Regions from separate parts of the Rhizobium sp. FG96 genome, predicted to be linked through region 2. Evidence: riboswitches for the same ligand, from Rfam matches in the RefSeq annotation. Region 2 holds a riboswitch; the other holds the start of a gene.
What was found. Region 2 has a riboswitch for cobalamin ahead of ACODR6_RS29500 (acyl-CoA thioesterase). Riboswitches for the same ligand answer to the same signal wherever they lie in the genome.

Region 1 (5,881 bases), on a different contig from region 2:
CGTGGCGTCAGGATCGGCGTGCCGATCTGCGAGGAGATCTGGAACGATCTCGGCGTCTGCGAGACACTGGCCGAAAGCGGCGCTGAAATCCTGCTGGTGCCGAACGGCTCGCCCTATTATCGCGGCAAGGTGGACGTGCGCCACCAGGTGGCGCTGCGCCAGGTCATCGAGACCGGCCTGCCGCTGATCTTCGCAAACCAGCTCGGCGGCCAGGACGAACTGGTCTTCGATGGCGCCAGCTTCGCCTTTAACGGCGACAAGTCGCTAGCCTTCCAGATGAGCCAGTTCGAGCCGGCGCTTGCGGTCACGACCTGGAAGCGCGGCGAGAACGGCTGGCGCTGCAGCGAAGGGCCGATGTCGCATGTTTCGGAGAAGGAAGAGGCCGACTACCGCGCCTGCCTGCTCGGCTTCCGCGACTACGTCAACAAGAACGGCTTCAAGAATGTGGTGCTCGGCCTTTCGGGCGGTATCGACTCGGCGATCTGCGCGGCGATTGCCGTCGATGCGCTCGGCGAGGAGCGGGTGCGCACCGTCATGCTGCCCTACCGCTACACATCGGAGGATTCGCTGAAGGACGCCGCCGATTGCGCCAGGGCGCTCGGCTGCCGCTACGATATCGTGCCCATCGAGGAGCCGGTGAAGGGCTTCACTTCGGCGCTGTCGGACCTCTTCGAAGGCACCGATAGCGGCATCACCGAGGAAAACCTGCAGAGTCGCGCCCGCGGCGTCATCCTGATGGCGATCTCCAACAAGTTCGGCTCGATGGTGGTGACGACGGGCAACAAGTCGGAAATGTCGGTCGGTTACGCCACGCTCTACGGCGACATGAACGGCGGCTTCAATCCGATCAAGGACCTCTACAAGATGCAGGTCTATGCGATCTCGCGCTGGCGCAACGAACATGTGCCGCCGGATGCGCTGGGGCCATCTGGCGTCGTCATTCCGCAGAATATCATCGACAAGGCACCGTCAGCCGAGCTTCGCCCGGACCAGAAGGACCAGGATTCGCTGCCGCCTTATACTGTTCTCGACGACATTCTCGAATGCCTCGTCGAGAAGGAAATGGGCGTCGACGAGATTGTCGCGCGCGGCCATGACGTGGCGACCGTCCACCGCGTCGAGCATCTGCTCTATCTCGCCGAATACAAGCGCCGCCAGTCGGCGCCCGGCGTGAAGATCACCAAGAAGAATTTCGGCCGTGATCGCCGCTACCCGATTACCAACCGGTTTAGGGATCGCAGTTAGCGATCGTTAACCCGATCAACCGAAAGCTGCTGACTTCCGCACCTTCCCGCGTTTCTATCGAAGCAAACGCGGGAGGTCCTGATCGTGCGTGATACGAAAGTCGCCGTCTTCATCGATACCGAAAACCTGCCGGCGCGCTCGGCGGGCGAGATCATCGACATCGCCTCCGGCTACGGACGTCTGATCGAGCGGCGTGCCTATGGCGACTTCACGCGCGAGGCTGCGCAGCCGTGGATCGCTGCTGCCGGAAAGCATGCGCTCAGCCTGCAGACGGCGGTCAGCTCCCAGTCGGGCAAGGACGGTGCGGATATCCTGCTTGCCGTCGATGCGATGGAATATCTAGGAGCTTCGGCAATCGATCTCTTCTGCATCGCCAGCAGTGATCGTGACCTCGGCCATCTGGCGACGCGCATCCGGATGCGCGGCAAGCAGGCGATCGGGCTTGGTGCGCCGAATGCTTCCAGGCTGCTGCGCGAGTCGTTCGATGATTTCTTCGAGTTGCGGCTCGCGGAGGCGCCTGCGAGCCTTCCGGCGCTGGCCAAGGTCGTGGCGCTGCAGCCGTCACCGAGCATCCGGCCCTATATCGCGCAGGCGCTGCAGACGGCGAAGCTGAGGGAGGAAGGCTGGCTCGATATTGCCGAGCTTGGCACCTTGCTGCGGCAGGTCTATCCCGACTTCAGGGCGCAGCATTTCGGCGCTCCGAACCTCAGTTCGCTTTTGAAGCGATGCGACTTTATCGAGACACAGATGCATGGCACAAACCGCATGCAAATCAGAATGAAGCGGAACGGCGGATAGCCGGACCGCCGCACAATGCGGGAGGCATGCATGCGCAGTTCGGTCGAGATCTACAATATCCGTACGGCCAAGAGCCGGGTGGTTTTCCAGACGGAGCAGCTGATCGAGGCACCGAACTTTTCGCCTGACGGGCGCTATCTGCTGCTGAACGGCGATGGGCTGCTCTATCGCTTGTCACCGGATGGTGAGGGCGGGCTGAAGCAGGTCGATACCGGCTTTGCCGCCGCCTGCAACAACGATCACGGCATTTCGCCCGATGGAAAGCGGTATGTGATTTCCGATAAGACGGAATACGGAAAATCCTGCATCTATACGCTTCCAGCGGAAGGTGGGGCGCCGAAGCAGGTGACCACCAATCTTCCGTCCTACTGGCACGGCTGGTCGCCCGACGGCAAGGAATTGGCCTATTGCGGTATCCGCGACGACGTCTTCGACATCTATACGATAGCGGTCGACGGCGGCACCGAGCGTCGGCTGACGCATGGCGAAGGCCGCAATGACGGGCCGGATTATTCCTTCGACGGGCAGTGGATCTATTTCAATTCCAGCCGGACCGGGCTGATGCAGATCTGGCGCGTTCACCCCGATGGAACCGGGCTGGAGCAGGTCACGCATGACAATTACGGCAACTGGTTTGCCCATCCGTCGCCAACCAACGACCGGGTGCTGATCCTCTCCTACGATCCTGATGTTTTCGACCACCCGCGCGACCTGCATGTTAGGCTGCGGCTGATGGACATGGATGGCGGCAACCTGACGACGCTGTTCGAACTGTTCGGCGGGCAGGGCACGATCAATGTTCCCTGCTGGTCACCGGATGGTGATGAGTTTGCCTATGTGCGCTATTTCCCGGCCACTTGAAGCGCGCCGGTAAAACGGGCAAGAGGGTTTTCGTCAGGTGCCCGCCATTGGCGGGAGAATCGGGAATCCGGTGAGAGACCGGAACGTGCCCAACGCTGTAAGGCTGACGCCTGCCGCATCATGCCACTGGTCAAGACCGGGAAGGCTGCGGCGGGCGGATGACGCCAAGTCAGAAGACCGGCCTGGCATCATAGACTGATCCCGCGCGGACGGCGGGTCGGTTGCGTTGTTGGGGATTTGACGATGCGACCCTTGAGCGGGGATGCGCTGCAGCGCGCATCCGCTTTTTCCGGTGACGAGCGCGATGCCGTCTACCGGGCGATCATGACCAGGCGCGATGTGCGCGACCAGTTCCTGCCGGATCCGGTGCCCGAGGATGTGTTGATGCGGCTGCTTTCGGCCGCGCATCACGCGCCCTCGGTCGGCTTCATGCAGCCGTGGAATTTTATCGTTGTCGACGATGCCGCTGTGAGGCGGCGGGTGTGGGAGGCGTTCGATCTGGCCAACCATGAGGCGGCCGGGATGTTCGATGGCGAGCGGCAGGCGACCTACCGGTCGCTGAAGCTCGAAGGCATCCTCAAGGCACCGCTCGGTGTCTGCATCACCTGCGATCCGACGCGCAGCGGCGAGGTGGTGCTGGGGCGTACGCATAATCCGCGGATGGACAGCTATTCGACCGTCTGCGCCGTGCAGAACCTGTGGCTTGCGGCGCGGGCCGAAGGCGTCGGCGTCGGCTGGGTCAGCATCTTCCGTGAAAGCGAGCTCAAGGAGATCCTCGGCGTGCCCGCGCATATCGAGATCGTTGCCTGGCTTTGCGTCGGCTATGTCGACGAGCTCTACCGGGAGCCGGAACTCGCCGTCAAAGGCTGGAGGCAACGGCTGCCGCTCGAGGAGCTGGTCTTCCGCGATGGCTGGGGCCGCCGCTAGGACCGGTCGACGTTCAGCCCATGCCGGTTAGTTCTGCTGTTGCTGCTGCGGCTGTGGGCCTGATGTTGCCGGGTTCTTCAGATCGATGCTGCCCTGGTCGCCTGCGAGGAATTGCGGGCCGACCTGGCGGACCTTGCTATTCTGCGGCTCATAGGGCCGGTCCGGGATCTGTGGCTGCGGTGCAGCCGGCGTTTGAGATGCCGTGGCTGCAGGCTTGGTGGTGATCGTCGTGATCGAGCCCTTCGGCGGCGGTTCGCTGACGGTCTGGTTCTTTCGCATTTGCTCGTAATAGGCGGTCAGATTGCAGGTGCAGGACGACTTTTCGCCGGGAGCGCGGTTCTTGTAGGCGAAGGCGTTCGGCATCGCGCTGTAACGGGCGCCCGTTGCGGCCGAGATCATGTTGGCGGCGTCGGTGTTCGAAACGTCCTGATAGAAGAGCTCGGTCTCGATGCCGGGGCACATTTTCGAGCAGGTCGAGGCATCGCGGCCGAAATCGATCGAGGTGGCGTTGGTGCTGATCGGGAAGAAGCCGCCGTCGCAGGTGCGCACGCACATGGTGCTGACATGCGACATCATCTCGCCGCGCGGCACGCCATATTGCGTGTTGCCTTCCTCGCCGTTGCCGAGCGGGATGAAGGTATCGCCGCGCATCGCCTGTTCTTCGGTGCTTGGCGCCGGCTCGTAGGCGCGCTCGTCCGGTTGATAGCCCGGATCGTCGTTGCAGCCGTTGTCGTCGAGGGCGGCCATCAGTTGGCGGCGTTCGTTGATATCGCTGCCGCCGGATTCGCGTAGCTGGTTGCGGCGGTCCTGGAGGTAGTGGATGTTGTCGATCATCCGCGCTTCGGATTCCTGCAGGTCGCTGCAGTAGCCGGCATTCTCGCCGCCGATGACGACCATGCTGTCGACGCTGCAGCCGTTGCTGCGCAGGTCGTTGCGCAGCTTGCGGAGCTCGAGATTCTGCTCGGCTATGGCGCTCGCATATTGGCGGATTTCCGGGCCGTTACCGATCACCTGCGGCAGGTCGGCAAGGCGGCCGCGCAGATCCTCGCAGATCGCACTCGTCTGCGCCGCCGCGGGCGCGGCAGCCGCAAGGAAAACGGCAAGGGTCAGGCTTCGGCGTTTCACGGTATCATCCCGCAGCATAGTCAAACCGGAAGCGGCAGGGCATTTGCCGCATCCATCCTGTCTAGCTGCCTTCCGTTAACAAGCTAACGAAGGAATTCTAACGCATTTTTCCGATCGACCGCAAATTCACGCCGGCTGCTGTGCCTCGACGACGGCGAGAGCCGCCATGTTGACGACGCCGCGCGAGGTGACCGACGGTGCCAGGATATGAGCCGGGAGCGCCGTGCCGAGCAGGATCGGGCCGACATGCAGGCCGTCTGTCATCGACTTGACGACGCCGAGCGTGATGTTGGCCGCATCGAGGTTCGGGAAGACCAGAAGATTGGCTTCGCCGTGCAGCGTCGTGGAGGGCATGACGCGCTTGCGGATCTCGTCGGCAATCGCGCTTTCGCCATGCATTTCGCCATCGACTTCGAGATCAGGCGCTGCATCGCGGATCAGCTGCAGGGCGCCGCGCATCTTGGTGGCGCTTTCGCTTTCGCGCGAGCCGAAGTTGGAATGCGAGACGAGGGCGGCGCGCGGCGTGATGCCGAAGCGCTTGATTTCCTCGGCGGCAAGAACCGCCGATTCCGCCACTTCTTCGGCGCTCGGATTGAACGTCACGTAGGTGTCGGTGAAGAACGTCGCGCCGCGCTGCGAGATCAGCAGGCTGAGCGCCGAGAAATCACGGACATCCTTGCGCTTGCCGATGATCTGGCGAACGTCGCGCAGATGCTTCTCGTAGCGTCCCTCAAGACCGCAGATCAGCGCATCGGCCTCGCCGCGGCGAAGCGCCAGCGCACCGATGACGGTGGTGTTGGTACGCACGATGGTGCGCGCCGCTTCCGGAATGACGCCGCGGCGGCCGACCAGCGACAGATAGAGATCGACATATTCGCGGAAGCGCGGATCGTCTTCCGGGTTGATGACGGCGAAATCGGCGAGC
Region 2 (5,881 bases):
TCCCGATCGTAGATTATGCGGGTCAGGGAGTAGTCCTGATGTTTCAGGCTCGGCTGATAGACGCTGCCGGACGGTGAATTGGCATTGTAGATTTCGGGGCGATAGATCTTTTGGAACGTCTCCATCGTGCTGATCGTGCCGATCAGTTCAATATTGGTGTAGTCACTCAGCAAATCGCCTGAAAAATAGAAGGCAAGAGGCGCAACGCTGTTCGGCGGCATGAAGAAGCGAACCTGTAGCCCCATCTTCCCGAAATATTCGTCGGTCAAAGAAAACTCATTTTGCTGGTATTCGATACCGAGTATCGGATGCCGATTTTCAGTCCGACGATACATCCTGCTGCTTGATGCGCTGAGGCAGATGACCGGGGATTTAAGAAAATGATCCCTGTAGGCCTTTGAATTCACGAACGATTTGAACAGGTTTCCGTGCAGATCGCCAAAATTGTCTGGCGCGCCGAATGTGGGCCGATCCTTATTGTGGTTTGGCAGCACGACGCTGAAATCATAGTCACGGATGTAGGAGGACAGGTTATTTCCAACAATGCCGTCGATGCGCGCATTCGTGGCGCGATCGATGATTGTCGTTTTCAGGATCTCGATGACGGGGAAGGCGTCAGATTGGCCTCGAACATTGGTCGCAAGCTCCACAGAGACTATGTCGAGGGCGACGGAATAGCGGTCACCCGTAGGATTGTCCCAAGGGGCCAAAGCGTTGAAGCGGTTGTCGATCATCTTCAATGTGTTGCGAAGATTTTCCTGACGGCCCGCTCCCCTGGCGAGGTTGGCGAAGTTTGTCGTGATGCGCGTGTTCACTGCCGGAACGTAGTTCTCATCGAAGGGAATACTCTTGAGAGCGAAATGAAAGCCCGTGTCCTGCACCTCATCTTTCTGTACATCCGAATTGAAAGCGGGGTCGCTTCGTTTCTCCTTTATCGCTCTCATCGCTTTTCTCGCCCTCTACTCATAAGTGCTGCAGAAATCTACTGCTGATTTGTGCCTCCTTATGTCTGAGCTTTTGAGAGAGAAAAATTGATTTGATTTCACACAATCATGAGCGGCTCTCATGCTTTGGAATGCAGGCTTTCTCACGAACGGCGCGACGTCGTGAGAAAGCCTGCGATGAAATCGATGGCCTCGTCCCCACATCTCAGTCCGAGATGAATGCTCTTGTGGATCCCGGCCTGTCCGATCCGCACTGGACGGACTCCAAGCGTTGCTGCCTCCTGACGCACCAGCCAGTCTGGAATAGCGCTGACGCCGCGGCCGGCCGCCACGAGCTGAAGCATCATTTCCGTGGTCTCGACATTGCGATGGTGGCGCGGGCTGCAATTGGCCGGCACCAGAAACTGCGTGAATACATCCAGCCGCTGCGGTGGCACCGGGTAGGTCAGGAGCGTTTCATGGGTGAGATCCGTCGGATCGGCACAGTCCCTGTTCGCAAGCGGGTGGGAGCTTGGAACTGCGAGCACGAGCTCATAATCAAACACCGGCACATAAAGAATGCCCGGCGCCTCGATTGGATCTGGAGTGATCAGGATGTCGATCTCATGGCCCGTCAGCGCCGACATACCGCCAGATGCGAATGAAGTCGTCAGCTCGAGGTCCACCTGCGGCCAGTCCATAAGGTAGGGTTTTGTCACACTCATGAGCCATTGATGGCAGGGATGACATTCCATGCCGATTTTCAAAGAGCCCCGCTGCCCCTGACGATAGTCCATCAGCACATTTTCAGCTCTCTCGATCTGGGGCAGGACACGCTGCGCCACCGAAACAACGTAGCGCCCAGCCTGTGTGAGACGCAGATTGCGGCCGTCCTTCTCCCACATCGCCACGCCATAGCGGTCTTCCAGCTTTCGGATCATATGGCTGAGCGCGGACTGGGTCACGTTGAGCCGTTCCGCGGCTGCGGTCAGACTTCCCAGGCGATCCACTTCGCGCAGGATCGATAAATGCTGACGGTCAAGCATGAGCGTGTCCGTTCTCGCTGCTGGAAGCTGCTGTAGCGAGGGCTCTCTCGGCAATGGAAATTGGCCGGCTGTCTTCGCCGACCGCCACCATGTTGAAGCATCCAGTGGCGGTAATGGATCTTTCGCCCGTCAGCAGATTTTCCGACCACAGCTTTGTCTCAACCCGCATCGAGCTGTGACCAACACGTTCGATACGAGCCTCCGCCTCGACGATCTCCCCGATCTCAATGGGTCTCGCAAAGTCGACACGCTCGGATGACGCCAGGACCACCAGCTTGCCGGAGTAGCGCGACGCTTCCACGAAGGCGGCTTTTGTCATGAAGGAGATGGCCTCGCCACCGAACATCCGCCCGACACTGTTTGCCTGATCCGGGAATACGATATCCACCATCCTGACACCCGCCATCGAGAGCGGCGTCACCATGGGCAGAAGTTCCGGTAAGGAAAAATCCCGAGCATTCTCTCCGTCGGGAATGGCCACCATATGAAAGATCCCGCGAGTGCAGGCATGTCGTTGATGCCCAACGACGGTCTCCGCGAACATCTCGACCTCGACCGTCAGAGATCTTCGCCCAGCTCTGACCGGTGTCGCCGAGAATTCAACGATGTGGCCGACACGCGCCGGCTGCTTGAAATCGATGCGCTCGCAGGAGGCTGTCACAAAGGGAACACGTCCGAAGCGGGTAGCTGCGATGAACGCGACGCGATCCATGAGTGCAAGACCAGCTCCGCCAAATAGCGTACCGTGATGGTTTGTATCTCCGGGAAAAACGATGTCTATGAGACTGGTCGCCAGAGCTTGCTGGCCGGTTGATTTGATAGTCCGTGTCATCCGCAATTCCATCAGGTTGTGACGGGGCGGACGCATGACGCAAGGCGAACGACACGGCATGCCGATCGCTGAAAGCGGCACACCGGGACACCCCGCCCGTGGACGTTATCTATCGCGGCAGGTCTCCTGGCTTGCGGGTCATCGCTGACGTTCGTCTTCCCGAGGGCTTCCTCAGTGACATATTGAACGTCAACTCTCCGCCTACAGTTGCGGGGGCAGCTCCGGTATGGGCGATTGTCTCGCCGCCACCGAATTCCCTCTTAGCTCCGGATTTCGACATCCGCAGAACCACGATTGGCGCACTATGTCTTGGCAAGCGTATAGCCGTCAACCATATAACGACATCTTTATATGGCATGATCCACGCTCGCGTGATCCCAAAGCAATCGAACGCGATTCTGTCTTCATGACAGAGTCGAACAGACGACCCTTCACTTCTAAAAACGACAGACGCCTTGAAGGGAATCGAACCGGCGGCAGGTTAATAAGACAACTAAAGTATCTGGAAGGAAATGCTTCTTGGATAACGCATATTTATGGAACATCGAGCCCGATGACCGAGTGAATATTGAGCGTGAGGATACCTACATCTGTTCTATGATCTGCCGGAAGATCGGCGGCCACCAGCATCCCGGCGGAAAGCGCTCGCTGAGCCGGACGATCACCGTGCGGTCTTTCGGCGACACATAGATATGCTGTCCCAGGGCACCCATCGCAAAGAAATCATCAATGTCGCCGTGCTGGTAGCCCCACCAGAAATGCTTGTAGAATACCTTGCCCGAAGCGAATACGCGCCCCCAAGGCTTGCCGTTATAGTAGCGAAACCAGTCAGGGTCGCGTCGCGCCCCTGTGGCGCCTGTACTCGAGGCCACCCAGTCTGCCGGCACCACTTGGCGCCCGCCCACCATGCCGCCATCGAGGAACATCTGGCCGAATTTGGCGAGGTCCACCGCCGTCGCATTCAGGCCGCTCTCCATATGAGCAAAGCCCGCAGCCGTGCTATCGACCGTCAGGCTGGCTCGATTTTCTGCGCCGATCGGCTGCCATAGCTTGCGCTCGAAATAGCGCTGTAGTGGCTCGCCGGTTGCCTTTTCCAGCATCATGCCGACGATCATCAGGTGGTAGTCGTTATAATGAAAATAGGCGCCGACCGGATCGCTCACCGGCGCCCGCAGGGCCGCTGCTCGGCAGTCGGGAGAAAGATAGACGATCGCATCGTCCGACCAAGGCATCACCCCCTCGACGAAGCGCAGGCCACTGCGCATCTCGAGCAGGTGCCGCAAGGTCAGCGCACCCGCCGGCGATCCCGAAAGTGCCGGCAGCAGGGCCCCGACCGTCTCGTCGAGCCCAGCAAACAAACCCTCAGAAATGGCGCAACCCACCAATGCCGAAGTAAACGACTTGGTTACCGAGAAGCAGCGGTTGACGGTCTCGCGCGCGCCACCATTGCCGTAAAACTCGTATACAATGCTGCCGTCGCGGACAGCCACAAGCGCCGTGGTGCCGGTATCGACGAGCAGGCTCTCCAGAGCCGTTTCGTGGGTGCCTTTCGGGCCAAGTGTCGTGATCGCGCCGAATGTGACGTCCTTGTCGGACCGCGGCAGAGGAAGTGGCTTTTCGGCGGCTGCCAGCGCAACGCTGGGCAGGAGGAGGTGGTCATGATTGGACACCCCGCGCAGCCTGAGGAAGCGGCCAAGCCGCGTCGACATGAGGATGCCTTCCCCGTTCACCGCGTTCTCTCCATTCAACAAGCCGAGCACCAAGTCGCACTGCGCTTTCGGTTGATCTTGGCTGTCTTGTTTCTCTTGTCTCGTTGCCAGGCAGATAAGGATAGCTTGGCACGAGATGCTTGTCTTATGATTTTGGAGCTTCTTCGTGAGATAAGGAAGCGCCGGAGAGGACGGCCATCCTTCTCCGGCGATGGGGGACGGATCGTGGAAATGCAGGCCGCCATTCTGACGAATGCCGGGCCGAGCTAGAGTATGATCGCCCCCATCTTTTCCAATCGTCCTGAACGGATACCCGAGCTTTGAGGCTCGGATGACAAGCATGGGAGATGAGAAAAGATGACGGATATTACCATCGGCGCGGACATCTCGAAAGACCATGTCGATCTGCATATGTTGCCGGAGGGCCGAACGTTGAAGGTTGCCAATGACCGCAAGGGATTTGCAGCTATTCTCAAATGGATCGGCTCGAAGGCCGTGCAACGCATCGTCTACGAACCGACCGGTCCCTACCACAAAGCCTTCGAGCGGTTCATGGTCGTGCAGGGACTGCCGCTCTCCAAGGTCAATCCCCGCCTTGCCCGGCGTTTCTGCGAAGCCACCGGTCGTCTGGCCAAGACGGACAGGATCGACGCCTGTCTACTGGTCCGTTACGGTGCACTTCTGGAGACGCGCATCCTTCAGGCCAACACGCAAGTCCTCAATGACTTGAAAGAGCTGCATACGGCAAGACTGGCCCTCATCAAGGACAGGACAGCCGCGAAGAACAGGGCCAAGACCCTTTCCAGTCCGCTCCTGAAGAAACACAATGTAGACAGGCTCAGGCAGATCGAACACCAGATCACGGCCATCGACGGTGCCATCACGGCTCTGATTGCAAAGGACCCGTCCCTCAAGGCCAGGTTCGATATCCTCGTTTCGATCCCAGGTGTGTCGCAGATCACAGGCTTTACGCTTCTCATCGACATGCCCGAACTGGGCCAGATCGACGAGAAGGCCGCAGCCGCGCTCGCAGGTCTTGCCCCGATGAACCGGCAGTCAGGACGATGGACCGGGCGCGCTTTCATTACCGGCGGAAGGGCCATCGTCCGCAAAGCGCTCTACATGCCGGCTCTCGTCGCATCCCGCTTCAACGAAGACCTCAAGGCCAAATACGACCAACTCAAAGCCGCAGGAAAGCCGCCCAAGGTCGCCATAACAGCCATCATGCGAAAGCTCATCGTCCTGGCGAACGCTCTGCTCCGCAAAAACCAGAAATGGACCCCAAAACACCCTTGATCAAAACGGATACTCTAGCTGTGAACCTAAATCAGCCCTCCGGGCTTCAAGCCGGCCGCTACACTACACGCTGGC

Region 1: it holds a riboswitch for cobalamin, as region 2 does, so the genes downstream of both, bluB (5,6-dimethylbenzimidazole synthase) here and ACODR6_RS29500 (acyl-CoA thioesterase) in region 2, are expected to answer to the same signal.

Annotation. Positions count from the first base shown of each region.
Region 1 is NZ_JBMDIL010000019.1:79,931-85,811, forward strand. It holds gene ACODR6_RS29230 (NAD+ synthase) at 1-1,245, shown strand, start outside; gene ACODR6_RS29235 (NYN domain-containing protein) at 1,330-2,043, shown strand; gene ACODR6_RS29240 (TolB family protein) at 2,074-2,904, shown strand; cobalamin riboswitch at 2,923-3,104, shown strand; gene bluB (5,6-dimethylbenzimidazole synthase) at 3,148-3,831, shown strand; gene ACODR6_RS29250 (DUF2865 domain-containing protein) at 3,859-4,956, opposite strand; gene ACODR6_RS29255 (NADP-dependent malic enzyme) at 5,083-5,881, opposite strand, start outside.
Region 2 is NZ_JBMDIL010000020.1:4,926-10,806, forward strand. It holds gene ACODR6_RS29490 (DUF1852 domain-containing protein) at 1-944, opposite strand, end outside; gene ACODR6_RS29495 (LysR family transcriptional regulator) at 1,088-1,969, opposite strand; gene ACODR6_RS29500 (acyl-CoA thioesterase) at 1,962-2,801, opposite strand; cobalamin riboswitch at 2,901-3,109, opposite strand; gene ACODR6_RS29505 (serine hydrolase domain-containing protein) at 3,386-4,921, opposite strand; gene ACODR6_RS29510 (IS110 family transposase) at 4,868-5,806, shown strand.